4 regions of the Calidifontibacter indicus genome follow, and region 3 is predicted to be linked to each of the others. Evidence: predicted binding sites of a transcription regulator. Region 3 holds the regulator's gene; each other region holds the start of a gene.
The links. Region 3 encodes LexA, which represses DNA repair genes until DNA is damaged. Its sites were predicted from a motif close to TCGAACANNTGTTCGA; they were not measured.

Region 1: the regulator LexA is predicted to act here: its motif matches at 1,778-1,793, upstream of DFJ65_RS01935 (HNH endonuclease signature motif containing protein).
Region 2: the regulator LexA is predicted to act here: its motif matches at 2,120-2,135, upstream of DFJ65_RS04345 (HNH endonuclease signature motif containing protein).
Region 4: the regulator LexA is predicted to act here: its motif matches at 4,558-4,573, upstream of DFJ65_RS07860 (HNH endonuclease signature motif containing protein).

The regions. Positions count from the first base shown of each region.
Region 1 is NZ_QTUA01000001.1:407,636-414,782, reverse strand. Features, by position in the region: gene pnuC (nicotinamide riboside transporter PnuC) at 1-68, opposite strand, end outside; gene DFJ65_RS01950 (alpha/beta hydrolase) at 148-513, opposite strand; gene DFJ65_RS01945 (hypothetical protein) at 634-837, shown strand; gene DFJ65_RS01940 (rhodanese-like domain-containing protein) at 1,226-1,561, shown strand; gene DFJ65_RS01935 (HNH endonuclease signature motif containing protein) at 1,801-3,696, shown strand; gene DFJ65_RS01930 (MFS transporter) at 3,832-5,130, shown strand; gene DFJ65_RS01925 (pyridoxal phosphate-dependent decarboxylase family protein) at 5,127-6,596, shown strand; gene mgrA (L-glyceraldehyde 3-phosphate reductase) at 6,655-7,147, opposite strand, start outside.
Region 2 is NZ_QTUA01000001.1:915,309-922,455, forward strand. Features, by position in the region: gene DFJ65_RS04345 (HNH endonuclease signature motif containing protein) at 164-2,116, opposite strand; gene DFJ65_RS04350 (ABC transporter permease) at 2,380-4,938, opposite strand; gene DFJ65_RS04355 (ABC transporter ATP-binding protein) at 4,940-5,791, opposite strand; gene DFJ65_RS04360 (acyl-CoA thioesterase) at 5,976-6,815, opposite strand; gene mnhG (monovalent cation/H(+) antiporter subunit G) at 6,958-7,147, opposite strand, start outside.
Region 3 is NZ_QTUA01000001.1:2,710,824-2,717,970, forward strand. Features, by position in the region: gene nrdR (transcriptional regulator NrdR) at 58-624, opposite strand; gene DFJ65_RS12895 (LysM peptidoglycan-binding domain-containing protein) at 1,022-1,402, opposite strand; gene lexA (transcriptional repressor LexA) at 1,702-2,424, shown strand; gene DFJ65_RS12905 (Sir2 family NAD-dependent protein deacetylase) at 2,435-3,310, opposite strand; gene DFJ65_RS12910 (LysR family transcriptional regulator) at 3,358-4,281, shown strand; gene DFJ65_RS12915 (winged helix DNA-binding domain-containing protein) at 4,340-5,476, shown strand; gene DFJ65_RS12920 (DNA internalization-related competence protein ComEC/Rec2) at 5,473-7,147, opposite strand, start outside.
Region 4 is NZ_QTUA01000001.1:1,654,740-1,661,886, forward strand. Features, by position in the region: gene DFJ65_RS07835 (homogentisate 1,2-dioxygenase) at 1-421, shown strand, start outside; gene DFJ65_RS07840 (bifunctional metallophosphatase/5'-nucleotidase) at 553-2,370, shown strand; gene DFJ65_RS07845 (isochorismatase family protein) at 2,479-3,063, opposite strand; gene DFJ65_RS07850 (TetR/AcrR family transcriptional regulator) at 3,060-3,644, opposite strand; gene DFJ65_RS07855 (hypothetical protein) at 3,711-4,250, shown strand; gene DFJ65_RS07860 (HNH endonuclease signature motif containing protein) at 4,581-6,599, shown strand; gene DFJ65_RS07865 (DUF2797 domain-containing protein) at 6,657-7,147, opposite strand, start outside.

The DNA.
Region 1 (7,147 bases), 2.3 Mb from region 3:
ACCACCAGCCACACGCACAGCGCCGTCGTGATGAAGCCGGCGACCTCCGTCCACGTCATCGTCCACATGCTCGTACTCCTTCGTCCATTTGCTGTCAGGGAGACTATATGGACGAACGTACCGCAAATATGGTTCAAGCGACAAAAATTATGGCTGGTATCGGAAACCGGCCAGTGACTTCGACAGCCACGCCATGATCTGCGGCAGGTGCAGCGGGATCTCGTCGACGTTGTGCCCGCCGGACGCCAGCACCAGTGAGGTCACCGCCATCGGCGACCGCACCTGCTTCAGGAACTGCACCATGTAGGGGTACGACTCCGGGTCGTTCTTGCTGGCCATGACCAGCAGCGAGGTGGCCGGCGGACGGGTGTGGGCCAGGAGGCCGAGTTGGTAGGCACGTGCGGCTGCCGGGACGATCTTGAACGGGTTGTAGTTGCTGCCGAACTCCGGTGAGAAATAGCCCATGAGCGACGCGCCGCCGCCGAAGGTGGCCGGGTGTCGCATGGCGAGCATGGCCGCGCACCAGCCGCCGTACGAGTAGCCGACCGCGGCACCCCCGGGTAGCCGGTCATCATCTCCAGCACCGGATACCGCCGCGCCGGATGCGTCGAGTAGCCCTTGGGCAGGATCACGATGACCGATGCATCGACACCGCTCTTGGTGCCGTGCACCGTGTACTGCTGCTCCAGCGAGTTCGGTGTCGGCAACGACGGGAAGGACGAGTGTTCGGTGACCACCGGCGCGATCCGCACGTTCGCGCCCCGGTTGCCCGCGCCGCGGGTCAGTTGCTGCGCCTGCACGTTGCTCGGCCCGAGCAGATCCGACCACGACACGTAGAACAGGTACTGGTTGTTCAACACGAGCCCGGCGCACATGAGCGCGGCCAGATTCATGACGATTGCCTGCCCGGCGCGCACCGCGGTCGCCGCGGTGCGTCGGTGCATGCGGGGCAGGCCGAGGGCGAGCAGCACCAGCAGCACGAGCGCGGCGAGTCCGAGCAGGACGGGAAGTGCGGGGTCGGTGATTTCCATGGCGTCTTCGTGGTCTTCTCCGGGTTGTGTTCGGGCTGTCTTCGGGTGGCTTCGTGGGGGTGTTCTTCGGCGCGTTCTTGGCTGGGCGGGTGGTGCCTGCTCAGCGTGGAACCGCATCCCGGGAGTTCGCTGATCGTTTCCTGGACGTCGGGAGAGCGCCTTTCGGCGGTTACCTGCGGGTTAGGCTCGAATACATGAGCCGTTTCCCCGATGTCCCCGTCACCGACCTGCCCGACGATGCGGTGTTCCTCGACATCCGCGAGCAGCACGAATGGGACGCAGGGCACGCACCCGGTGCCGTCCACATCCCGCTCGGCCAGATCGCCGAGCGCCTCGACGAGATCCGTGACCTCGCGGGCGACCGTCAGTTGATCGTCACCTGCAAGGGCGGCGGGCGCGTGCGCCGCACCCTGCCGTCACTGGCCGAGTACGGCCTCGACGTCGCCAACCTGGAGGGCGGCATGAAGGCGTGGCACGAGGCGGGAAAGGCGATGGAGTCCGCCGACGGCTCCACCCCCACCGTCGCCTGAACCGGGGGCGCTGGTTTGAGCCTCTCCCGTGCCCGCGCGGGCATCGCTGGGTGAGGCGGTCCGGGCGGTAGCGGAGCCCGTTGGTCGGGCGCCCCCGCGGCCTCGCGGAGCGCGCTGATTTGAGCTGCTCGGGGCGCCAATGGACCGCAAGTCGAAACCTGCGAAAACCCTTGAGAAATCAACCGAATTCGCCTGTTGAAACCCTTCCGAACGTGTTCGAACACGTGTATGATAAGTGCATGGAGGGGACACCAGATTTCGAGGCTCGACCGGGCGGTATCGACCCGGCCGAGTTGCTTGAATCTGTGATCTTCGAAGACGGGTTGGACGCCGCGATCGAGTTGGCGTCCCACCCTCATTTGGTGCCGGGTGCGAACCCGGTGACGATCATGCTGATCATCTCCAAGATCCTCAGCGCACACGCCTACGAGTTGCTCGGGCAGGACGACCCGTTCACGGTCGACGAACCCGACGCCCTCCTCGGGTACGACCTGTTCCCCGACACCACAGCCCCTGCTGTCCTGGCGGGATCGGCCTCGTTTACGGCTGCTGCGGGTGGCGGGTCGGCCGGCGACTCGCTGGACACCGACCTCAATGTCGACCTGGGCTCGGAGCTGGGAACGGACCTCGATTCGGGCGCTGGTCTGGATGAGGTGTTGGTGGCGGAGTCTCGGGTGTTCGATCGGATGACGTTGTTCGAGGATGCGACCCGGTTCGCGCATCAAGCGGCGCAGTCGATGGAAGCGGTGCGGGCTCGTTCGATTGCGGAGTTCGCGCGGTGGGAGCACCCCGACGGTCCGCAGGGCACGAGGAAGACGCCGTGGGTGCGGCACGGTGAAGGGTTCACCAGCATGTACTCCGCCGACACCGTCGCCGCGGAGTTGGGGTTGGGGATCCAGGCCGGGATCGGGTTAGTGCAACGCTCCGCCCGGCTGGTCACGAGGACTCCGAACCTGTTGCGGGAAGTCGCTGCCGGCCGGGCGAACTTGGATACGGCGGCGGATATTGCGACGGAGTTGCAGGACGCCTCCCCGGACGTGTGCGAAACGGTCGAGGCGGAGATCCTCGGCCGGGGAGTCCACCAGACCACCAGGGGTCAGGCACGCAAATCGTGCCGGACGTTGGTGGGGAAGCATCAACCCTCCGCAGCTCGAGAGACGGCGCGGAAGACGAGGGCGCAGCAGTGTGGGGTGTTCCAGGATCCGCACCCGACACCGGGGTTGTCGATGCTGACGATCATCGGGGACAACGGGCAGATCACCGCGGTCAAGGACGCGATCGACCAGTTGGCGTTCGCGATGAAACACGGCGACGAGTCCGACAAAACCCTGGGCGAGTACCGGGTCGATGCGTTCTTCGACCTCGCGATGCGCAACGTCACCCTGAACCTCGACATCCAGGTGCTCACCCCGACCTTCGGCACCGCGGGGAACACCTGGACCAAACCCGCCAACCAGGCACCCACCGCTGCTGCCGGTACTGCCGGCCAGGCCAGCAAGGATGGCGACGACAGCAAGAACAGCACCCGTGGCGACGACAGTCACCGTGGGGGCGACGGTGATGCTGAACCGCCGGCCAGTGAGCCGTACGTCGAGCCAGAGACACCGGCAGCGTTTGGTGGACGTACCAGGGGTCGAGGAGACAGTGACGGCCGGGCCTTCGTGTCCGACATGCGTGACCGGGGCGCGACGAGCGTCCACGCCCGCGCCGGTGCGATCGACGCCGACAGCCTGGCCGACCTGGCCAGGTTCGCCGACAAGGTCACCGTGAGTAGCTTCGAGTTCGACCCCGTCACCGGCGAACCCACCGCCAACACCATGGCCAGCGACAGCTACCGGCCGCCACCCACGATGGCCAGGTACGTGAAAACCAGGGACCAGCGGTGTCGGGCACCGGGCTGTGACCGTCCCGCGATCAAGAACGTCGACCTCGACCACGCCGTCGAATGGCCCCAGGGACCTACCGCAACGGTCAACCTCGAATGCCTGTGTCGGCGTCACCACCGGATGAAGCAATCCCAGTGGCGGATCCGGTTGCACCCCACAGGGATCGTCGAGTGGACCTCACCCACCGGTCACACCTACCGCACCACGCCCGGACTGACCGAAACCTGGCGCGACCTCACCGACCCATGAGCTGAGCGGTGGGTCGGCCACCGTCCAACCGCCGTCCTGATGTCGCCGTCGTGGGCAGTGGGATATGACGACCCAGGTCGAGCAGCCCACGTCGAAACCCGACGCCGACTCGGTGAGCCCAGGTAGTTTCCGGGCATGACCGAAGTGCTGCCCCGCAGAGTCCGGGTCGGGTACGGACTCGGATCGGTGGCGACGGGGTCGTTCGGCACCGTGCCGGGGCTGCTGCTGTTGCCCTACCTGACCGACCGACTCGGCATCACCGCCGCGGTGGCGGGCCTGATGGTGTTCCTGCCCAAGGCGTGGGACGTCGTGCTCAACCCGATCGCCGGCCGGATCAGTGACCGCAGCACCTCGCCGGCCGGGCGGCGCCGTCCGTTCCTGGTGCGCGCCGGCCTCGCGCTGGCGGTGCTCTTCGCGATCATGTTCGCCGGCCCGACCTCCCCGACCGTGATCGCCGGCGGATGGGTGCTGCTGTTCTTCCTCGCCTGCGCGAGTGCGTACGCGTTCTTCCAAGTGCCCTACGTCGCAATGCCGGCCGAACTCACCGACGACTACGACGAACGCACCCGCCTGATGACCTGGCGGGTGGCGATCCTGGCACTCGCGATCCTGATCAGTGGTGGACTCTCGCCGGTGATCCGCGACTGGGCCGGCTATCGCGGGGTGGGCATCTTCGTCGGGTTGCTCATCGCGGTCGGCGCGCTCGCCGCGTGGCGGGGCACCGACGGTGCACCGACCCGCGATGTTGTCGGGGCCGGCGGATCGCTGCGTGACCAGTTGCGGGTCGTCTGGGCGAGTCGGCCGTTCCGCCACCTCATCACGACCTTCGTGTTGCAGGCGCTAGCGACCGGTGTGATGCTCGCCGGCGTCGACTACGTCGCGCGAAGTGTGTTGCGCGACAAGGGAATGTCGAGCGTGCTGTTCGTGTGCTTCGTCGGCCCGGCCCTGCTCGTCACCCCGTTGTGGCAGCGCTACGCCGAACGCCGCGACAAACGGCGCGGCTACCTGATCAGCTCGGTGCTGCTCGGTGGCGGGGCGGTGCTCGCCTTCGCCGGCATGCACCTCGGCGCAGTCGTCGCGGCACTCGCCGTCGCCGTGGTCGGGGTGGGCTACGCGGGCGCCCAGATGTTCCCGATGGCGATGCTGCCCGACGTGGCAGCGGCCGATGCCCGCACCAGCGGGGAGAACCGCATCGGCGTCTTCACCGGCGTCTGGACGGCGGGTGAGACCCTCGGCCTGGCGCTCGGGCCGTTCGTCTACGCGGCCGTGCTCGCGCTCGGCGGATACGTGTCGTCGACCGACGGGCTTGCCGCGCAGTCGGATTCGGCAGTCACCGCGATCGGTCTCGGCTTCACCGTACTGCCGGCCGTCATCGTCGCCTGCTCGTTGTTCTTCCTCACCCGCTACCGCCTCGGCCGCCAGGAGCCCGCATGACAGCGCACCACAACGACACCAACACCGACACCAACACCGACACCAACAACGACACCGACACTGATACCGACCTCGACACCTTCCGCACCGAACTGCAGCGGCTGCGCTCGCTCGACGTGCCCACCCACGGCGGCAGCACCTTCGCCTATGTGTACGACTCCGGCCGGCCAGACGTCGACGGGCTCGGTCTGGAGGCGCTGGCGATGTTCGGCGAGTCGAACGGACTCGACCCCACGGCCTTCCCGTCGCTGCTGGCGATGGAACGAGACCTGGTGGCCATGGCAGGCGAATTCACCGGCGCACCAGCCGGATTCGTCGGCACCGTCACCTCCGGCGGCACCGAGTCGATCCTGCTCGCCGTGCAGACCGCCCGGGACGCCCGCCCCGACGTGTCGAACCCGTCGATGGTCATCCCCTCGACCGCGCACGCCGCATTTCACAAGGCCGCGCACTACTTCGGAGTGCGGGCGGTGGTGGTGCCGGTCGGCGCCGACCACCGGGCCGACGTCGACGCGATGGCTGCTGCGATCGACGGCAGCACCGTGCTGCTCGTCGGCTCGGCGCCGTCGTACGCCCACGGTGTGATCGACCCGATCGAGGCACTCGGTCGGTTGGCCCTCGACCGCGGCGTGCGCCTGCATGTCGACGCCTGCATCGGCGGCTGGGTGCTGCCCTTCCTCGACACCGCCGCACCCTGGAATCTCGGTGTCGCCGGCGTCACGAGCCTCAGCGTCGATCTGCACAAGTACGCCTACACGCCCAAGGGTGTGTCGGTGCTGCTGCACCGCGACCCCTCGCTGCGGCTGCCGCAGTTCTTCGCCTGCGCCGACTGGCCGGGCTACACGATGCTCAACTCCACCACCCAGTCGACGCGTTCGGGCGGCCCGCTCGCCGCCGCGTGGGCGGTCACCCGCGCCCACGGTCGCTCCGGCTACGCCGAGTTGGCGCGGCGCGCCCACCGGGCCGCAGTCACCTTCGCGGACGCCGTGCCCGAACCTCTGGAGGTGGTCGCCGCACCGGAGTCGACGCTGGTCGCGGTCGCATCGCGCGACCCGCAGGTCGACGTGCTCGTCGTCGTCGACGAGATGCAAGCCCGCGGGCACTATGTGCAGGCCCAACTGGCGTACGGCGACACCCCGGCCACCATGCACCTGTCGATGAGCGCGGCGAGCCTCGACGTGATCGACGCCGTGATCGCTGCCCTGCGCGAATCCGTCGAGGCGGCACGCGAACTCGGCCCCGTGACGGTCGACCCCGGGCTCGCCGAAGCGGCCCGTTCGCTCGACCCGGCGACCCTCTCCGACGCCGACTTCGACGGACTCATCGCCCTCGCCGGGCTTGCCGCCGACGGCGGTCAGCCGGCCCTACCGACCCGGATGGCCGAGGTCAACGCCCTGCTCTCGGTGGCCACCCCGGCGCTGCGCGAGCGACTGCTCGTCGCGTTCCTCGATCGGCTGACCCGCTGACTCCCCAGCGACCGAGTGTTCTCGGGTGACTTCCAGAGCCGTCCGGCCCGTGTGAACCTCAGCTGTCGCTGGAGGTCTTCCACAGGTTGATGCCGGCCTCGACCGCGTGACCGTCGATGGTCTCGAGTTCGTGGTCGGTGAACTCGAGGTTGTCGAGCGCGCCGAGGCTGTTCTCCAACTGGCTCACGCTCGAGGCACCGACCAGTGCCGAGGTGACCCGCTCGTCGCGCAACACCCACGCCAACGCCATCTGCGCCAGTGACTGCCCGCGCGACGAGGCGATCTCGTTGAGGGCTCGCACGTGCTTGAGGTTCTGCTCCGTCAACAGCTCGGCCGACAACGACTTGCCCTGCGCCGCACGCGAATCGGCGGGCACGCCGTCCAGGTATTTGTTGGTCAGCATGCCCTGGGCGAGCGGCGAGAACGCGATGCAGCCGACACCGGTCTCGCCGAGCACGTCGAGCAGGTCTTCCTCCACCCAGCGGTTCAACATCGAGTACGACGGCTGGTGGATCAGCAGCGGCGTGCCGAGCGACCGCAGGATCTGCACG
Region 2 (7,147 bases), 1.8 Mb from region 3:
GGTGCTCGTGCGCATGCTGCTTGTCGAGGTTGTTCCGGATGTGCCCACTGACGCGGGTGCCGACGGGCCGCTCGGGTCGGTTCGCATCTGGCAGGAGTGCGCGACCTGCGGCGGCCCGCACGGCGCGCCGCACACGGAAGGGGCGTTCCTCAGCTGGGCGCACTCATCCGGGGTGGTGGCTGCGGCGGTGAGCGACCGACCCGTCGGCGTTGACATCGAACCTCTCGAGGTGGCGATTCCCGCGCTCGCCGGCCGGGTACGCGACGTGGCCGAGTGGGTGCGGCTCGAGGCGATCGTCAAGACCGGACGGATCGACCTCGACGGCGCGCTCGCCCTGCCGCGGGCCGAGTTGGCCGGCGTGACGGTCGCCGACTGGGCGGATCCGGCCACCGGCGTCGCGGTCGCGGTCGCGTCGGTCGGCGGGTATCGCCGGCCAGTGAGCTAGCCGCCGCGGGTTGCCCGGCTGATCGTTCTCGGTGCGGCCGGTGTCGGTGTCGGGGTAGGTGGTGTAGCGGCGGCCGGTGCGGCTGATCCAGGTGCAGATTCCGTCGTCGGTCATCTCGACGTCCCAGTGGCCTTTGGTTTTGGCGTCGTGGTGGTGCCGGCACATCGCGGCGAGGTTCGCGCCCTTGGTGTCGCCGGTGGGCCATTCCTGCACGTGGTCTTCGTCGCAGCGGATCGCGGGTCGGCTGCATCCGGGGAACCGGCAGGACTGGTCCCTCAGTTGGACGAACTCTCGGATCTTCGGTGGTGGTTCGTAGCGTGCGGACGCTGTTTGCGCGGTGATGCCGGTGTCGGTGTCGAACAGCACCCGGGTCAGCCGGCACCCGAACCGTTCGACCAGCGCATCGACGGTGTCCGGTGCGACCAACCCGATGCCGGGGATCTCGGCCCAGTCAGTGTGGGGCCTCCCATGGGCGTCACCATCTGGTGGGCCGGTCGAGCCGTGTGATGTCTCCGGATCGGCTGTGTCACAGTCATTTTCGGGAGGACCTGGATCGCTTGCCGCCTGCGCACCGGCGCCTTCGCCGTTGTCGGCGCAGTCACTGCTCTCGTCATGGTCGTCGCTGGGGGCATTGGTGCGTTGGAAGGGGACGTGGATGACGAGGTGAAACCCGATGTCGCAGCCTTCAGTGACGAGGTCACACAACGCGTCGAGGCGTAACTGGCCTAGCGTCGGCCTGAAGGCTGCGCCCGGTTCCGAACCCTGCTGGGGGTACTGCTCGGGGTGCGCTTGGGCATGTTGTTCGGGGTGTTTACGCCAGGTGTCGGCCAACTGGTCGAGCGCGGCGTGGATCTTCGCGATCTGATCCGCCGGACCCACCGCCCGCAGTTCGGACAACCCGGGGATGTCGGAGGCTTCCGCCCAGACCCCGATCGCTTCCCGCGCGGTCCTCTTTCTCGTTTGTTTCGCGGCGTCGGCTTCCCACCGGGTCACCAGTGCCCGCACGGCCGACTTGAGTTTCTGGAACCCCCACGAGGCGAACCCGCGCGACCCCAACAACTCAGCCTCGACCAGGGCCGCCGTGTCCGGGGAAGCGTCGGCCAGTTCGGCCGCTACGAGGTTCACCTTCCAGAACGGCACCCCACCCGCAACCGCCGCCTCGACCAACCGCGGCGCTTTCGTACACGCGGTGACCGCGGCACCCAGACGCGTCGACGCCGTGCGTGGTGCGAGTTGGCAGGCGGCCGCCAAATCGGTGTCCGCGAAGTCGGCCTGATGCCCGAGCGGTCGTTCCACCGGCACACAGAACCCCGTGTCGGAGTCGATGACTTCCCGATCGATCGCGGCATACCTCGCCATCGCGATCGCCGAAGCGGCCTGCACCACCGAACCGGTCACCGCGGCCGCGCGGATCATCTCCTCCAACGACCGCAGCTCCTCCACCGACGACACCCGCCCCGTCAACGCACCCTCACCCGCCCGGATCGTGTCGGTGTCGATCTTGGCGAACGCATCCCGACACAACTGCGCCGCCGCAGCCAGCATGTCCGTCGCCGAGGAATGCTCCGTGATCACCGGGCGCACCCGATACGTCTTGCGGCTCAACACCGATTCGATCAGCTCGAGTTCGACCTCGCTCAGAGGCTCATCGATCTCGTAACTGGTGGTCATGAATCAAACATATGTGCGACCACCGACACCCACCATCAGTCGCAGAAGATCTGTGGAGAAACGACACCGACCAGGTGGGCTGTGGATCAAATCCCGCTGCGAATCAACGGGTTTCGACTCGGTGACCAACGAATGCTTGTCAATGCCGCTGGTGGCAATCACGGGACCACAGACCAAGGCTCACGCAGCCGGGACGGCTGAGCCCCGTAGCAGGAACGAAGTGACTGCTACGGGGCCCAACGCCGAAGGAGCCTGCAGAAGACTCAGAGGTCTGCGATGGCCTCCAACGGACGCGTACGCGCCGCCCGGATGCCCGGCCACAACGCCGCCGCCATGCCGACCACCGCCGCCATCACCAGCGTGAACAGGATTGTCGGCCACGGGATCACGGCGCTGATGTCCGGGATCCATTCGCGGAAGGTGCGCACGAGGCACCATCCGATCGCGACTCCGATGATCATGCCGAGCAGCGCCCCGAAGATCGAGATGAGGATCGACTCCAGGTAGATCGTGCGCCGCACCTGCTTGCGCAGCATGCCCACCGCACGCAGCATCCCGATCTCGCGCTTGCGTTCGACCACCGACAGCGCCAGCGTGTTGATGATGCCGAGCACCGCGATCACCAGCGACAGCCCGAGCATGCCGTACAGCACCAGCAGCATCTGGTCGATCTGCGACGACTGCGCGTTGGCGAACTCCTTCGGGGTCTGCACCTTGATCGTCAGGTAGTCCTTCATCGCGTCGCCGATGCGGTTCTGCACCTGCGCCACCGGGGCACCGTCGGTGACCTTCACCAGCGTGACCCAGGAGCGCTCCAGCTGCTTCGGCACGAGTTGGGAGTAAGCCGATCCGCCGAGCATGAACGGTCCCGAGAGTGCGCTCTCGGTGTAGATGCCGGTGACTGTCGGGTTGGCCTTCGTGCCGAAGCGGGTTGCGAGCTCGACCGGCGAGCCGACCTTGAGCCCGTTGGCCGACGCGAACTTGTCGGAGACCAACACCGAGTTGGCGCCGATCGTCGACGACCCTTGTGTCACAGCCAGTTTCAGCACGGTGGAGAGGTCACCGGTCGGCGCGGTGCCCACGGAGTCGCTGCCGCCGATGCGCACCGGCACGTTGCGCAGCTGCACGACGTCCTTCACCCCGTCCAGCTTCGCCAGGGTGGCGCCGCTGGCGGGCGGCAGCCCCATCTGGTCGCCACCGGTGAGGATGACGTCGGCGGTGACGTCACTGCTGACGGCCGAGTCGATGGTCGCCTTGAACGACGAGCCGAGGGTGCCGATCACCGCGACCAGCATGAGCCCGAGGGTCAGCGCGAAGGCGGTGGCCGCCGTCCGGCGCGGGTTGCGGACGGCGTTGGTGCGGGCCAGGCGGCCCAGCTTGCCGAACGGTCGCCCGATGACCGAGCCGAGCGCGCCGATCACCGGCTGGGACAGCGCCGGAGCACCCATCACCACGGCGACGATGATCACGACCGCGCCGAGCCCGACGAGGCCGGCCGCCTGGCCACCCTTGCCGGTGGCGCCGCTGAAGATCGCGGCGAACCCGAGCACGGCGAGCAGGGCACCGATGAGGGTGCGCACCCGCAGCGAGGAGGCGCCGTCGGTCTGGCTCTCGCGCATCGCCTCGACCGGCGACACCTGCGCGGCCCGGCGGGCCGGGGCGTAGGCACTCACCATGGTCACGACGATGCCGACCAGCAGACAGGCGATGACGGCCGTCGGGGTGATCGCGAGATCACCGCTGGGCAGTCCGGCCCCGGTGGAGCTGAGGATGGCCTGCAGTCCGGCCGCCAACGCGATGCCGATCGCGAAGCCGACCACCGAGCCGATGAGCCCGACCACGAAGGCCTCGAACAACACCGACCGGGTGACCTGCGGACGCGATGCGCCGACGGCTCGCAGCAGGGCGAGTTCCTTCACCCGCTGCGCCACGATCATCGAGAAGGTGTTGTAGATGATGAACGTGCCGACGATGAGGCCGATCGCCGCGAACGACAACAGGATGTAGTTGAAGATCTGCAGGAACTGGTTGATCGCGTCCTTGGTCTGCTGGCGCACCTCTTCGCCGGTCTGCACCTTCTGGTCGGGGAACGCCTGGGCGAGCCGCTGCTTCAGCTGGTCGGGAGTCACCCCGGACGCGGCCGAGACCTGCACCGTGCCGACGTGCTTGCCGTCGCTGAACAGCGACCGCGCGGTCGCCGCGTCGAAGTCGGCCTCGATGTAACCGGAGGTGGCCCCGGGCAACTTGGTCAGTCCGACGACGGTGACATCGCGTGGGGTGCCGTCGCCGTTCTCGACGACCACCTTGGTGCGCGAGCCGACCTTGAGGCTGCCCTTGGTGGCTGCGCTCTCGTTGAGCACGATCTCGTTCGGACCGCTGGGTGCGCGGCCCTGCGTGATGCGGACGCCGTTCGGGTCGAGGGCCTGGTCGGTGGGCACCCAGTTGGCGCCGACGATCGGAGCTCCACCCGACTGCAGCGCCTTGCCGGTGGAGTCGGCGATCGCGATGGTGCCGGTGTAGCCCACCTGCACGCGATCGACACCGAGAGCCGCCTTGTCCGACTCGATCTTGTCGACGACCGACTGCGGTACGCCGAGGTCGCTGGTCAGGCCGTTGCTCCGGTTGCTCGAGCTGACCTGGGCGTCGACCCCGATCGCGACGTTGTCGAAGATGTCGTTGAACGACCGCCCGATGGTGCTGGTGAAGATCAGCGAGCCGGCGACGAAGGAGGTGCCGAGCACCACCGACAACACGGTGAGCAGCAGGCGCAGCTTGTGCGCGCCGAGATTTCGCAAGGAGACCTTGCCCATGGTGCCGGCCATGTCAGCGCTCCTCGGTCTGACCGGCGCCGCCGTCGAGCTGCTTCATGTACTCATAGATGTCGTCGGCCGACAGTCCGCGCTGGTCGGACACGATGCGTCCGTCGGCGAGGAACACCACGCGGTCGGCGTACGACGCGGCGCGCGGGTCGTGGGTGACGATCACGACGGTCTGACCGAAGTCGTCGACCGACGCGCGCAGGATCGACAGCACCTCGGCCGACGACTTGGAGTCGAGGTTTCCGGTCGGCTCGTCACCGAAGATGATCTCCGGCTTGCCGACGAGCGCGCGGGCGCAGGCGACACGCTGCACCTGTCCGCCGGAGAGTTCGCTCGGCCGGTGCGACAACCGGTCGGTCAGCCCGAGCCGTTCGGTGACCATCGCGAACCACTCCTGGTCGACCGCCTTGCCGGCGATGTCGAGGGGCAGGGTGATGTTCTCCTTCGCGGTGAGCGTCGGCACCAGGTTGAACGACTGGAAGACGAAGCCGATGCGGTCGCGCCGCAGCTTGGTCATCGCGGCGTCCTTCAGCTTCGACAGGTCGGTCTCACCGATGAGCACGCGTCCGCTGGTGGCGACGTCGAGGCCGGCCAGACAGTGCATCAGCGTCGACTTGCCCGAGCCGGAAGGCCCCATGATCGCCGTGAACTGGCCGCGGTCGAAACCGACCCAGACGTCCCGCAGCGCGTGCACGGTGGCTTGGCCGGTGCCGTAGGTCTTGACGAGGTGCTGCGCGATGGCCGCCTGCGGCGCGGCGCCGGTGGGCGCGGCCGCGGCAGCAAGGTCGCCGTTGCGGTTCGTGGTTGGGTCCGTGCTTTGGTCAGTGGTCTGGACGCTGGACGGGTCGATGGACACGATGTTGCCTCTCGGTCGTTGCCCCGCGGCGACCGGACGACCGGTTGTCGTCCGTGTTCGCCCGCCCCCGAGGCCTTGATTTCCGCGGTCCAGCATTCCACCGCGAGGTGACATCGCGCAGTCCAGTTACCCCGAGGATCCGCGTTCTGGTTGTCCGACCGGAGTCGGTGGGGTGCGCCGCCGCTCAGGCCTTGAAGTAGACCAACTGGTGGCTGGTGGCGAGCAGACGGCCGTCCTGCGACCAGAGTTCGCCGGTCTGGTCGAAGTATCCGCGACCGAAGCGCCGAGAGAACGCGGTGCCGAGCAGGTGCTCTGTGCCGTGCGCGGCCACCTCGGACGCGTCGGCCAGGAAGTGCACCGTGAGGGTCACGGTGCCGGCCGGCACGAACCCGCCGCGCCGCCGGAACGCGCGCGGGTAGAAGCAGTCGGCCATCGCGGTCAGCGCGGCGTGGTCGAGCGGACGGGCGGGTTGGTCACGCACCCACAGGGTGCTGCGCGAGTCGTCGGCCGACCCGTCGGCCTCGGTCGGAAGTCCGCCGCTGACGTACCGCAGGTCGTAGGCCGACACCCAGTTGATGCCGGGCAGGCCGGGGTAGCGCTCGAAGTTCTCCGGGCCGTCGGCCTCCGGCCGTGTCGCCTCGACGTCCGTCCAGGTGTCGCGGCGGACGCCGGTGAGCATGGTGCCGGTGGTGAGCACCTCATCGCCCTGCCGCAGTTCCAGCGTCCAGTGCCGGTTGCTGTTGTTGGTGCGCACCGGCTCGGCGCGCACCTCGAACTCGCCGTCCTCGATCGGCCCGGCGAAGTTCACCGTGAGCGCCAGCGGCTCGCCCAGCACGTCGGGGTGCAGCTGCACCGCACGCAGCAGCGTGGCCGCGGTGACTCCGCCGAACGGGCCGACCATGTTCCAGTAGTCGGCGGTGGTTCGGCCGCGCCACACCCCGGGCTCGGTGGGCGTGAGTTCGAGAGCGCGGTCGAGCGGGTGGATGTCGGTGGTCGGTGCAGTCGGTGCGGTCGAATCGGTCACGGCGTCATCGTAGGTAGCCGGTGAGACGCGCCGGCACGGTGGCGTCGCAGCACAGGACACTCACGCGAGCGGCGTCTGTGACATTGTGCACAAGGTGAAGGTGCCCTACGACATCCTGCACTACCTGGAGTGAGCCGACGAGCTAGTTGTCGTCGGGGGTCTGCGCGAAGCCCGACTCGGCGAGGTCGTCAGCCAACTCGTCGACCACGAGGTGTTCGCGGTCGATCAGACCCGACCGGTAGGCGCTGCGGCTGACGATGGTGCCGGCCACCGGTGCGGTGAACAACTGCATCAACAGGATCAGCAGGCAGATGCAGACGGCGTACCAGGTG
Region 3 (7,147 bases):
GTGACTTACTCGTGGTGCCGTGCGTGCTGGTGCTGTGCGTGCTGTCGGCCGCGCGGCTCAGCTGGTGGTGGTGCGACCAGTCTTGCCGCGACCACCGACAACCTCGCCGGTGTCTTCGGCTCCACCCGCATCACCGTCGACGTGGCTGTCGCTGTCACCGGCGTCGGTCTGCTGCAGGTCTCGCTCGCTGCGCAGCAATGCGATCGCCGCCTCGAAGTCGTCGAGGTCGTCGAACGCCTGGTAGACCGAGGCGAACCGCAGATAGGCGACCTCGTCGAGGCAGCGCAGCGGGCCGAGGATCTCCAGACCGACGTCGTGGGCGTCGATCTCGGCGGCTCCCGCCGAACGGATGCCTTCCTCGACCTGCTGGGCGAGCAACGCGAGTTGGTCTTCGCTGACCGGGCGCCCCTGGCAGGCCTTGCGGACGCCGACGAGCACCTTCTGCCGGGAGAACGGCTCGCTCGCGCCGGACCGCTTGACCACCGTCAGGCTCGCGGTCTCCAAGGTGGAGAACCGCTTCCCGCACGACGGGCACTGGCGACGCCGCTTGATCGAGGTGCCGTCGTCACTGCTGCGGCTGTCGACGACCCGCGAGTCGTCGTGTCGGCAGAACGGGCAGTGCATGGTCACCTCCGGGTGGCGTCACGATCGATCAGAGCCCGCGATGGGCATAGGAATGCCCGGGCCGCGAGGCCTTTTCGGATCGATCTGGGGGTCGATTGTGGAAAACCGGTGTAGAAGTCCGTGGATCCTGTTGACTAGCTGGGGACCTACATGTGGACAACTTACAACGGTGTAACTACTAGATGTAGGGATGCTATTCCGGTCCGACCCCAAGATGCAACAGCCCCGGCGTGGCGAATTCGGCCCGCTCCGGCCGAGCCCGCAAATGCGCAGGTCACGGACTTGCAACACCTCGAAATCGATCGGGACACGCCTCCGCGACCGACCGAACGACGAGGCCCGGCGTCGACCGATCAGGTCGACACCGGGCCACGAGATGCACGTGATCAGCGCAGGCTCAGCGCGGGACCACCAAACGCTGACCCTCGCTCACCTGAAGGCTGTTGAGGCCGTTGGCGCGCTGGATGCGGTAGACGGCTTCGCCGACCGGCAGTTGCGGGTAGGCAGCGTGGGCCACCTCGGACAGGGTCTGCCCCGAGCGGACCACGAGTTCGGAGCTCGAGGAGCCGCCGGCGAACGCCTGGCCAACTCCCCACCCGCCACCGACGATGGCCGCGAGGACCAGGGCGGCCACCAGGCGCCGACCACGGATCGTCAGGCGCACAGCGCCCTCGCCGGCCGCCGACACCTGAGACTGGGCGGGCACGAGGTGCAGGTGGCGGCGCGTGCGCGGCTCGCGCCCGACGACCGGTGCATCCCAGTGAGCGACTGCACTCATGATGTTCTCCATCCCCGACGCCTGAGCGTCGTCCCAATGTTCGCTCGCACACGCGTGCGATAGAACGCCTGTACGATGTATAGCACGGTTGTTCGAAATAAACGAGACACGCGTCGTACAAATGTTTGATAACTGTGTGCGAGCGGCATAGCCTCTTTCCATGCTTCGCAGCCTGGCAGCGACCACCGACAACCTCCGTCGGCCGACTGTCTGACCGCAGGCACCAGCACCGCAGCTGGAGCACGACACGAGCACGACACGAGCACGGCCCCGGCGAGACGACGAAGGACGCAGACGACATGGCCAAGATCCACCAGTTGCCCGACGACGAGGGCGGCACCGCGCTCACGACCCGCCAGCGGAAGGTGCTCGAGGTCATCCGCAACTCGGTCGACCGCCGCGGTTACCCGCCGAGCATGCGCGAGATCGGTGAGGCGGTCGGTCTCACCAGCCCCAGTTCGGTCGCTCACCAGTTGTCGATGCTCGAGCGCAAGGGCTACCTGCGCCGCGACCCCAACCGGCCGCGCGCGATCGAGATCATCTCCCCCGATCACAACGCCGAAAAGCGCGGCGTGCGGGGTGGTTCCAGCGTCACCTCGGCCGACGAGTCCACGGTCGACGAGACCGGCGCCGGCGACCAGCGGCCGGCCGCGTCCTACGTGCCGGTGGTCGGGCGGATCGCCGCCGGCGGCCCGATCCTCGCCGAGGAGGTCGTCGAGGACGTCTTCCCGCTGCCCAAGCAGATCGTCGGTGAGGGCGATCTGTTCCTGCTGAAGGTCGTCGGTGACTCGATGATCGACGCGGCGATCTGCGACGGCGACTGGGTCGTCGTGCGTCAGCAGCCGACCGCCACCAACGGCGACATCGTTGCGGCGATGCTCGACAACGAGGCCACCGTGAAGACCTTCAAGCGCCGCGACGGCAAGGTGTGGCTGATGCCCCACAACCCCGCGTACGACCCGATCGACGGCGACCACGCCGTCATCCTCGGCAAGGTGACCGCGGTGCTACGCCGGGTCTGAGCTCCCGGAATCAGTCCCCGGATTCAGACCCGGAGTCAGTCCCGGGCACATCACCCAGCACGTCCCACACCGCCTCCTGCAGCACCTCGCGCAGGGGGCGGTGGACGTGTCGGGTGGCGATCTCCTCGGCCCGTGACCAGCCCGTGTTCATCAGCACGATCGGCACCTCGAGCGCGGCGGCCCGGCGGGCGAAGCGGTAGCCCGACATCACCCCGAGCGACGAGCCGACGACCAGCAACGTGCGACTTGCGGCGACGAGGTCGAAGCAGTGGTCGACGAGCGGTTTGGGCACCGACTCCCCGAACATCACGACGTCGGGCTTCAGCAGGTCGCTGCCGCAGGTCGGGCAGTGCACCAGCGTGATGTCGTGGATGAGCGATTCGTCGATGTCGACGTCGCCGTCGGGGCGCAGCGGAAGGTTGCGCGCACGCTCGGCATCGGCCGCGAACGCCGGGTTGAGCCGGGTGAACTCGCGCTGCACCCACTCGCGGTCGACGGTGCTGCGGCAGTCGAGGCAGATCGCGCGGCCGAGGTTGCCGTGCAGCTCGATCACCGTTCGGGATCCTGCGCGCTGCGCCAACCCGTCGACGTTCTGGGTGATCGTCGCGGCGAGCAGGCCGGCGCCTTCCAACCGGGCGAGATGGTCGTGTGCCGGGTTCGGTTCGGCGGTGCGAAACCGCGTCCAGCCGACATAGGAGCGGCTCCAGTACCGCTGCCGAGCAGCCGCACCCGCACGGAACTCGGCCACGGTCATCGGTTGCACGCGGCGCACGCCGTCCGGGCCGCGGTAGTCGGGCAGACCGGAATCCGTGGACAACCCGGCACCCGTCATCACGAGCACCTTGCCCGCACGCAGGCGATGAGCCAGGTAACTGCGGTCGTCCATCGGGTCCTTCGCTGGTCGTTCGGCGCGTCGCACGTACGCTAGTAGGCATGATCGACGCTGCCGGACTCCGGGTGATTCGTGCCATCGCTGACGAGGGCAGCTTCACCGCGGCCGCGTCGTCGCTGGGTTACTCCCAGCCTGCCATCTCCCAAATGGTGCGCCGCTTGGAGGAGCGGCTGGGCACTCCCCTGGTCGAACGACTCGGACGCAACGTGCGCCTCACCGAGGCCGGTGAGGTGCTCGCCCGCCATGCCGGCGCCGTCCTGGGCGCGATCAGCGCGGCCGAGTCGGAGGTGGCCGCGATCGCCGGTCTGCGTTCGGGCCGGGTGCGGCTGATGGCCTTCCCGTCGTCGTCGTCGACCCTGGTGCCGAAGGCGTTGTCGCTGGTGAAGAAGCGTTTCCCGCAGGTGCAGGTGACCTTCGCCGAGGGTGAGCCGCCGGAATCGTTGGCCGCGCTGCGCGCGGGCGAGTGCGACGTCGCGGTCGCGTTCACCTACGAGGGGCTCGAGCTCACGACCGACCAGCTCGACGACTTCGAGGTGCGTGAGCTGTTGCTCGACGACGTGCGCATCGCGCTGCCCCTCGACCACCCGCTCGCCGCCCACGAGAGTGTCGACCTCGCCGACCTCGCCCAGGCGCCGTGGATCGCGGGCTGCACCCGCTGTCGCGGCCACCTGCTCGCGTTGGCCGACGGCGCCGGGTTCGCCCCCGATGTCGCCTTCGAGACCGAGGACTACGTGGCCGTGCTCGGACTCGTGGCCGAGGGTCTGGGAGTCGCACTGGTGCCCGACCTGATCCTGCGTTCCGCCCCGAACGCGCGGGTGAAGGTGCTCCCGATCGACCCGCCGTCGCACCGCCGGGTCTTCGCGGTCACCACGCCCGACCTCACCCGGGTGCCCGCCGTGGCCGCCATGATCGACGCGCTCGTCGAGGCGGCACACGACCAGTCGTGCGTCGGTGCTCCGGCCTGAGCCGCCTCGCCGACCAGCCTCGCCGGTGCCGACAAGCTGACAACTTCGTGAAGGCACCGTGACGGCGCGCGTGGTCGACCGGCAGTGGGTGAACCGGCGCCGGCTCGCCGTCCAACGGTTGTCGTCGACCCCATTGCCGCACGCGGCGGACGCCGTCCGCCTGCTCACCTGTGTGCAGTCGCAGGACGCGCCTCTCGCCGCCCACTCGCTCGCGATGCGCTCACGGGACACGCGCTACGCCGAGGTCGTGGCTGCGCAGGCGCGCGGAGACTGGGTGCGCACCCACATCCTGCGACCGACCTGGCACTTCGTCGCGCCGCAGGACCTGCGCTGGATTCAGGCGCTGACCGGCCCGAAGGTGGAGCGCTCCGACGCGGCACGCTTGCGGCAGCTCGGCATCACCGCCGACGTGATGGACGCCGGTCTGGATCTCCTGCGCGAGGTGCTCGCCGACGGCGCGGCGCTCTCACGCGCCGAGCTCGGGCCGATCTTCGCCGAGCGCGGTCTGCCCGGCCCGGGCGAAGCGATAGCGCATCAACTGATCGTGGCCGAGGTGCGGGCCGTGATCTGTTCGGGCGCCCCGCGGCTCACCGGCAACACCGCCGAGCACACCTACGCACTCGTCGCCGAGGTGATCCCGGCCGTCGAGGCCGATTCGTGGCCACGCGAACACGCCGCCTGCATGCTGACCCACCGGTTCTACGCCGGACACGGCCCCGCATCCGAACGTGACCTTCAGCGGTGGAGCGGCTTGACGCTCACCGAAATTCGTTCCGCAACAGCGGAACTCACGTCGTCGCCGACCCTGCGTGACACGCACCCGCTGGAGGCTGTCGAGCTCGACGGCGACACCTTGTGGTTCGATCCGCGGGTGCCGGCCCGCACGACCCGCCGACAGAGCGCGTACCTGTTGTCGACCTTCGACGAGGCGGCGCTCACCTACCCCGCCTCGGGCTTCCCCCGGCGCGACGCCGGCGCCGATCGAGTCCGGATGCTTTCCCAGGCCGCACGCGGAGTGATCATCGTCGACGGCAGCGACGTGGGCACCTTCGGTCGCACGATCGGCCCGCACGACGTGCGCGTGACCATCCGCGCCGAGGTCAACCTGAGCGCCGACGCGCGCGACGCCATTGCGCACGCCGCGCAGTTCCTGGCCGACTTCCACGACCGGCCGCTCCGACTCGACTTCAGCTAGACCGCCCCGACTCGCAACCGGTCACCCGACCCGAACAACAGGATCGTGCCGTCGCGGTCGGTGCGCAGCACCGCGCATCCGGCGAGCAAACCCAAGGTGCGCGGCGCCGGGTGCCCGTAGTCGTTGTCGGCCCCGACGCCGATGAGACAGACCCGGGGTGCGACGGCCGCGATGAGTCCGGCGTCCTGATTGGCCGATCCGTGGTGCGGCACCTTGAGCACGTCGAAGCGTCCGTCGACGAGCTCCCGGCGCACCGCCGCGCCGGCTTCGCGTTCGATGTCGCCGGTGAACAGCAGCCGGGCACCGCCGGCGTGTACGTCAAGCACCACCGAGCCGTTGTTCTGCACCGATCCGTCGGTGAGCGTGCGCGCCGGCCACAGCACCCGGGCGCGCACCGAACCGATCACGAGGTTCTCCCCCGCAACCACCGCACGCACCGGCAGCCGCGACCGGGCGATGAGCTCCATCGTCGGCTCGCGCCGGGAGGCCTCCTCCCCCTTGCCGGCTGCGTCCTGCTGATCGACGGACGTCGTCAGCACCTGCCCGACGGTGCGCCCCGACCGCAGCACGCCGGAAAGACCGTCGACGTGATCGGCGTGGAAGTGCGTGAGCACGATGGTGTCGATGTGACCGATGGCGAGGCGGGACAGGCAGGCATCGACGGCGTCGGGGTCGGGACCGGTGTCGACCAGGAGCACGCCCCCGCCCGGGTCACGTACGACGGTCGCGTCGCCCTGACCGACATCGCACATCGCGACGAACCACCCGGGTGGGGGCGACGGGGACGGCACCGGCACGACGAGCGCGAGCGCGGTGATGCCGGCCGCACCGGCGCTCCACCGGCGGCGGGTCAGTTGGTGCAGCCACCAGGGCGCGGTGGTGAGTGCAAGCAGGATCGCGAGCACGAGCGTGACGACGCCCGGCCAACCCGGCAGCCAGGGCAACGAGCCGTAGGGCAGCGCGGCCGCGACATGGGCGATCAGTGCGATCCCCCACGCCGGGAGGCCTGCCACCCACGCGAGCGCCACGGCGGCGGGTGGCAGCAGCGGCGCGGTGCAGACCACGAGCACGCCGGCCACGGTGGCGATCGGCACCAGCGGCGCGGCGGCGACATTGGCCGGCAGCCCGACCAGGCTCACGCTGGATTGCAGGAGCACCGTGATCGGTGCACAGAAGACCTGCGCGGCCAGCGGCACCGCGGTCGCCTCGGCGAGAGGCGCCAGCCGGGGCGGCAGCCGCCGTGCCATGGCGTCGGCCCAACGCCGCGCGAACAACAGCAGGCCGAGGGTGGCCAGCGCGGACAGCACGAAGCCGAAGGACCGTGCGAGGTGCGGGTCGACGAGCAGCAACACCAGCACGGCCGCGGCCAACGCGGGCGCCCCGACCTTGCGCGCGCCCGAACGCAACGCCAGCAGCCCGACCACGCCCATCGCCGCGGCCCGGATGACCGAGGGTTCCGGGCGGCACAGCAGCACGAACAACCCGAGACCGACCAGCGCGAACACGAGGCGGTAGCGGCGGGGCACCCGTAACGCACCGGCGAGCCACTGGATGCACAGCAGCACCACGGTGACGTTCGAACCCGAGACCGCGTTGAGGTGGGTCATGCCGGTCGCCCGCATGTCGTCCTCCAACTGGGTCGGCATCCGAGTGGTGTCGCCGATGACCAGT
Region 4 (7,147 bases), 1.1 Mb from region 3:
CAACGTCGCCGACTTCGAGCCGATCACCGGACGCGTGCACCAGCCGCCGCCGGTGCACCAGGTGTTCGAGGGCTACAACTTCGTCATCTGCAACTTCGTGCCGCGCAAGGTCGACTATCACCCGCTGTCGATCCCGGTGCCCTACTACCACTCGAACGTCGACAGCGACGAGGTGATGTTCTACGTCGACGGCGACTACGAGGCGCGCAAAGGTTCGGGCATCGGCAAGGGGTCGATCTCGCTGCACCCCGGCGGTCACGCGCACGGTCCGCAACCCGGGGCGACCGAGGCGTCGATCGGGGTCGAGCGGTTCGACGAACTGGCGGTCATGGTCGACACCTTCCGCCCGCTCGAACTCGGCGAAGCGGGCACGGCCGTCGACGACGGCAAGTACGCCTGGAGCTGGGTCGGTGGCCGGTGACGTTCGCGCGATATTCAGGTGAACGATGCGATTGGGTGCCTCCCAACGGCATGTCGGCGCGCTGAGAGGTCTAGCGTCACCGCGGGGCCGGATCAGGCGCCCCGCACGACGCGAACCACACCGGGAGAGTCATGTCCGTTGACCTCACTGCAAGCCGCCGTCAGATGCTGGGGATGGCGGTGATCGGAGGGGCCGGACTGTTCGCGGCGAAGGTGCCTGCCGCACAAGCCGATCCGGCGGGCGTTCGGCTCACCGTGCTCGGCACCACCGACCTGCACGGCAACGTTCTCAATTGGGACTACTTCAAGAACGCCGAGTACAACGACGCCGCGAGCAACGACATCGGCGTCGCCAAGTGCGCCACGCTGATCAAGGCGATGCGCGCCGAGCGGGGCGCCGACTCGTGTGTGACGCTCGATGCCGGCGACACCATCCAGGGCACCCCGCTGGCGTACTACTACGCGAAGATCGACCCGATCACCAAGGGATCGACCCACCCGATGGCCACCGCGATGAACGCGATCGGCTACGACGCGGCCGCAATGGGCAACCACGAGTTCAACTACGGCCTCGACACCCTCGACACCTTCCGCCGCCAGCTGCGCTTCCCGCTGCTGTGCGCGAACGCGCTCGACTGGAACACGGGCCGATCGGTCTACCCGACCTACATCATCAAGACGGTCAACCTGAAGGGGAGCAAGCCGATCAAGGTCGGCATCGTCGGTCTGGTCACCCCGGGTGTCTCGATCTGGGACAAGGCCAATGTCGAAGGCAAGGTGAAGTTCAACGGCATCGTCGAGCAGGCGAAGATCGTCGTGCCGCAGGTGAAGAAGGCCGGCGCCGACGTCGTCATCGTGTCGGCCCACTCCGGTGCCGACGGTTCGTCGTCGTGGGGCGACGCGATTCCGTTCGTCGAGAACGCCGCCACCCAGCTGGCCGAGGAGGTCGCCGACATCGACGCGATCCTGGTCGGTCACGCGCACAAGGAGATCCCGCAGCGCTATGTCGTCAACAAGGCGACCGGCAAGCAGGTGCTGCTCTCGGAGCCGCTGTACTGGGGCATGCGGGTCACCGTCATGGACCTCGACCTCACCAAGGTGCGCGGTCAGTGGGAGGTCGCTTCGGCGTCCGCAACCTTGTTGAACGCCAACACCGTTCCCGAGGACAAGCAGGTCGCCGACCTCGTCCGCCCGGCGCACCAGAAGGTGCTCGAGTACGTCAACGGCGTCATCGGCACCTGCAAGCAGGAGATGACCGGCGCGACCGCGTGCTGGGAGGACTCCGCCGCGGTCGACCTCATCAACTACGTGCAGGCCCAGGCGGTCAAGGCCGGCCTCGTCGGCACCGCCGAGGAGAACACCCCGGTGCTCTCGATCGCGGCACCGTTCAGCCGCACGGCGCGCATCCCCGCAGGTGACGTCACGGTGCGCGACGTGGCCGGGTTGTACGTCTTCGACAACACGCTGCTCGGCATCAAGTTCACCGGCAAGCAGGTGAAGGCCTACCTGGAGAAGTCGGTCGAGTACTTCCGGCAGGTCAGCAGCGCCGGCCCGGTGCCGTCGGCGCAGGTCACCAACGCGGTGACCCCGGCGGCCCCGAGCGGCACGCCCGACTACAACTACGACGTCATGGGCGGGCTCGACAAGCCGCTCACCTACGACATCGACCTGTCGGTGCCGGCCGGCAACCGCATCCGCAACCTGTCGTACGGCGGCACCCCGGTCGCGGACGGCGACAGCTACGTGATCGCGATCAACAACTACCGCCAGTCCGGTGGCGGCGGCTTCCCGGATGTCACCACCGCACCGGTCGTCTACAACCGCCAGAACGAGATCCGTCAGCTGATCATCGACTGGGTGGCCGCGAACAAGGTGATCGACCCGGCCACCTTCCACGCCGTCGACTGGAAGCTGACCTACGGCACCGCGCCGCTGGTCGTCACCCCCTGACGAGCGCCCTCAGCAACACCGCACCACCCGCAAACGCTGCACTTCCCGCCAGACGCCGCTGTTGCAACAGCAGCGTCTGCAGGGGAGTGCAGCGTTTGCGGTTGGGGGTCAGGCTTCGACGACGGGTTCGCCGGTGAGGCCGACGCCCGCCTCGCGCAGTTCGGTGAGGGCGGACGCGGTGGTCTCGGCGGAGACCCCGGCGGTGAGTTGCAACAGCACGGACGTCTCGAACCCGGCGCGGTTGGCATCGAGGGCGGTCGCCTTCACGCAGAAGTCGGTGGCGATGCCGACGACGTCGACGGTGTCGACCTCGTTGTCGCGCAGCCAGCTCTCCAGGCTTGCGCCGTGCTCGTCGTGGCCTTCGAAGCCGCTGTAGGCGGCTTCGTGCTCACCCTTGCGGAAGATTCGGTCGGTCAGCGAGATGGCCGGCCCGACCTCCGGGCGGAAGCTGGCTCCGTCGGTGCCGACCTTGCAATGCACCGGCCAGCTGTGGTTGAAATCGGGTTCGTCCGACCAGTGGTCGCCCGGGTCGACGTGCCAGTCGGCCGTCGCGACGATCGTGCGGTAGTCCTCGCCCTGGCTCGTCACGTAATGGGCGATCTGCTCGGCCACCTTCGTGCCGCCGGCGACCGCCAGCGAGCCACCCTCGCAGAAGTCGTTCTGAACGTCGACGATGATCAGTGCGCGCGTCATGGACTCAGCGTAATGCCCGCGATCGCGGGGATCTCGGCTCGCAGGCTGCGCTTGGCTGCCGCTCGGGAGACGACGTCGGGGTAGAGCGCGAGGTGCATCGAGATGCCGTCGACGAACGCGTGCAGGCGTCGCACCTGATCGGGGGTCGGACGGCGTACCCCGTGTTCCCTGAGCACGTGTCGACACACGTTGCGGATCGCGGCATGGGCTTCGGCCGAGATCTCGGCGAGCGCGGGCTCGGTGAGACCGCCCACCACCAGCGCGAGCCAGACGTCGAAGTCGGCCTGTCGTCGAGCGTCGAGCGGCACGAGTTCCTCGAGCAGCACGACCGAGTCGGTGCCGGTGGCCTCCGGTGCCAGCGCGGCCATCTGTGCGGTCAGCCGCTCGGTGAGGTCTTGTGCGACGAACCGCAGCAACCCGGTCTGGGTGTCGAAGTAGTGCCGCATGGCTCCGGGGGAGATGCCGGCCTCTGCGGCGACCGCGCGCACCGAGGCACCCGCCACCCCGTCGCGACGGACGACGGTGGCGAAGGCGTCGGCGATCAGCCGGCGGCGTTCCTCGTGGTCGACGATCTTCGGCATGGAGCGATTATGACACGACTGTGCTATTTTAGTTTTACAACACAGTCGTACGGAAAAGGTTTGGTCATGCTCTACGCGGTCATCGTCGGGTCCGAGGTGATGTTCTGGGTGTTCCTGTTCGGCGGCCTGGCCGCGCGGTACTTGCTGCGCCGCAAGCGACTGAGTTCGGTGTTGCTGATCTGTGCGCCGCTGGTCGATCTCGTCACTCTCACGGCCGCCGTCATCGACCTGCGCGGCGGAGCGGCGCCCGGTCTCGCGCACGTGCTCGCTGCGATCTACATCGGCGTGTCCGTCGGCTTCGGGCATTCGATGGTGCACTGGGCCGACGTCCGGTTCGCGCACCGATTCGCCGACGGCCCTGCCCCTGCGCCGAAGCCGAGTTGGGGAGCGGCGCGCGTCGCGCACGAGCGTCGCGGCATCACGCGGCACCTCGTTGCCTGGGCGGTCGGCGGCGCGCTGTTGATCTGCGCGGGTGCGCTGGTCGGAACCTCTGCGGCCTGGGAGACCTTCGGCGGGACGGCCGCCGCGTGGACCCTGGTGCTTGTGATCGATGCGCTGTGGACCGCCGGCGAGATCGCGGCGGCTTCGAGGCGCAAGCCGGCTTAGCGTCGGGGCGTCCGTGCACCTCGTGTGGACGGCTGTCGAGGTGCGGCTGGTTGGGCCGGTCGCAGTGGTGGCGGAGGTCGAGTTGAACCGGGCGCACGATGCCGCCGAGCCCGACTGATTGAGGCCGTCTGGCCCCCTGTTGGTTGGACTCCTTCGGCGGTTCGCGGAGCGCATTGGTTGAGCTTCTCGGAGCGCCGGCGGTGCCCCTTGGTGGGCCGAATCGTGCGCCGGCGCAGATCAAGTCGAAATCCGCGAAAACCCTTGAGAAATCAACCAAATTCGCCTGTTGAAACCCTTCCCAAGTGGTTCGAACACGCGTATGATCAGTGCATGGAGGGGACACCAGAATTCGAGGCTCGACCGGGCGGTATCGACCCGGCCGAGTTGCTCGAATCTGTGATCTTCGAAGACGGGTTGGACGCAGCGATCGAGTTGGCGTCCCAGCCTCATTTGGTGCCGGGTGCGAACCCGGTGACGATCATGCTGATCATCTCCAAGATCCTCAGCGCCCACGCCTACGAACTGCTGGGGCAGGACGACCCGTTCACGGTCGACGAACCCGACGCGCTGCTCGGGTACGACCTGTTCCCCGAGACCACAGCCCCGGCTGTCCCGGCGGGATCGGCCCCGTTTACGGCTGCTGCGGGTGCTGTGGGTGGCGGGTCGGCCGGCGACTCGCTGGACACCGACCTGGACCTCGACCTCGACCTCGACCTGGGAGCGGAGCTGGGAACGGACCTCGATTCGGACGCTGGTCTGGATGAGGTGGTGGTGGCGGAGTCGCGGGTGTTCGATCGGATGACGTTGTTCGAGGACGCGACCCGGTTCGCGCATCAAGCAGCGCAGTCGATGGAAGCGGTGCGGGCTCGTTCGATCGCGGAGTTCGCTCGGTGGGAGCACCCGGACGGTCCGCAGGGCACGAGGAAGACGCCGTGGGTGCGGCACGGTCAGGGGTTCACGAGCATGTACTCCGCCGACACCGTGGCCGCGGAGTTGGGGTTGGGGATCCAGGCCGGGATCGGCCTGGTGCAACGCTCCGCCCGGATGGTGACCCGCACTCCGAACCTGTTGCGGGAAGTCGCCGCGGGCCGCGCGAACTTGGACACTGCCGCGGATATTGCGACGGAGTTGCAGGACGCCTCCCCTGATGTGTGCGAAACCGTTGAAGCGGAGATCCTCGGCCGGGGAGTCCACCAGACAACCAGGGGTCAGGCACGCAAATCGTGCCGGACGTTGGTGGGGAAGCATCAACCCTCCGCGGCGCGGGAAACGGCACGGAAGACGAGGGCGCAGCAGTGTGGGGTGTTCCAGGACCCGCACCCCACACCGGGGTTGTCGATGCTGACGATCATCGGGGACAACGGGCAGGTCACCGCGGTGAAGGACGCGATCGACCAGTTGGCGTTCGCGATGAAACACGGCGACGAGTCCGACAAGACGTTGGGCGAGTACCGGGTCGATGCGTTCTTCGACCTCGCGATGCGCAACGTGACCCTGAACCTCGACATCCAAGTGCTCACCCCGACCTTCGGGACCGCCGGGAACACCTGGACCAAGCCCGCCAACAAGGCACCGACCCCCGCGGACACTGCCGGGAGTGCAGGCCAGGCGAGCAAGAGCAGGACCGCCGGCAACGACGGTGGCGGTACTGACGACAGTGGCCATGCCGACGACAGCAATACCGGCAATGACGACGGCGACCGTGCCGCCGACGGTGGCCGTGATGACGAGAGTGAAGAGGGTGACGCCGGTGGCGGGCCACCGTCCGGCCCCGGTCCCGACACAGGACCACCCAGCACTCCGCCGGCCGAGCCGACCAGTAAGCCCGAGAAACCGGCAGCCTTCGGTGGACGAAATCGTGACGGCCGCGACTTCGTGTCCGACATGCGTGACCGCGGCGCGACCAGCGTCCACGCCCGCGCCGGTGCGATCGACGCCGACAGCCTGGCCGACCTGGCCAGGTTCGCCGACAAGGTCACCGTGAGCAGCTTCGAGTTCGACCCCGTCTCCGGCGAACCCACCGCGAACATCATGGGCAGCGACAGCTACCGGCCACCACCCACGATGGCCAGGTACGTGAAAACGAGGGACCAACGGTGCCGGGCACCCGGCTGTGACCGTCCCGCGATCAAGAACGTCGACCTCGACCACGCCGTCGAGTGGCCCCAAGGGCCCACCGCAACAGTCAACCTCGAATGCCTGTGCCGACGTCACCACCGGATGAAGCAAACCCAGTGGCGAATCCGGTTGCACCCCAACGGGATCGTCGAGTGGACCTCACCCACCGGCCACACCTACCGCACCACGCCAGGACTCACCGAAACCTGGCACGACCTCCGCAGCGACTGAGTACGCGACTGACCGAACGATCCAGGAAACCATCAGCCAGCGATCGAGCAGCCCTACTCAGAACAACCCGAGCTGAGTGGGCACCGGCGCGGAGCGCACATCGCCCGGCCGAAGCCGATGACCGGCCAGTGATCCGAGGTCGGCGAGGAACAGCGCGTCGTCGTCGTTCACCGTCACGAGCGCGGTCGCACCCGCCATCGCGCGCACCGTCAGGCAGTGCTCACCCTCGGTGAGTGGATGTGGGTAGCGGCCCACGGAACTCGCGTCCAGCGCATGCAACAGGTCGGACTGCGCGGCCGGTGGCACCCACGACTCGCGGATGAGCTCGGCCTCGGGTTCGGTGGCCAGCGCATCGAGGGAATCACTCACGGTTTGCTCATGCAGCCCGAGCACCTCGACGCGCGACGTTGCCGTGAGCAGCGCGGCGACCTTGGAACTGCGGTTCTTGAACTGGGTGAGGCCGAGACGATCGGTCACCAGGTCTTCGAACCCGCGGGCGGCGCGGCCGTCCGACGCAGCCACGACGAAGGTCGCCGCGAGCGGCCCCT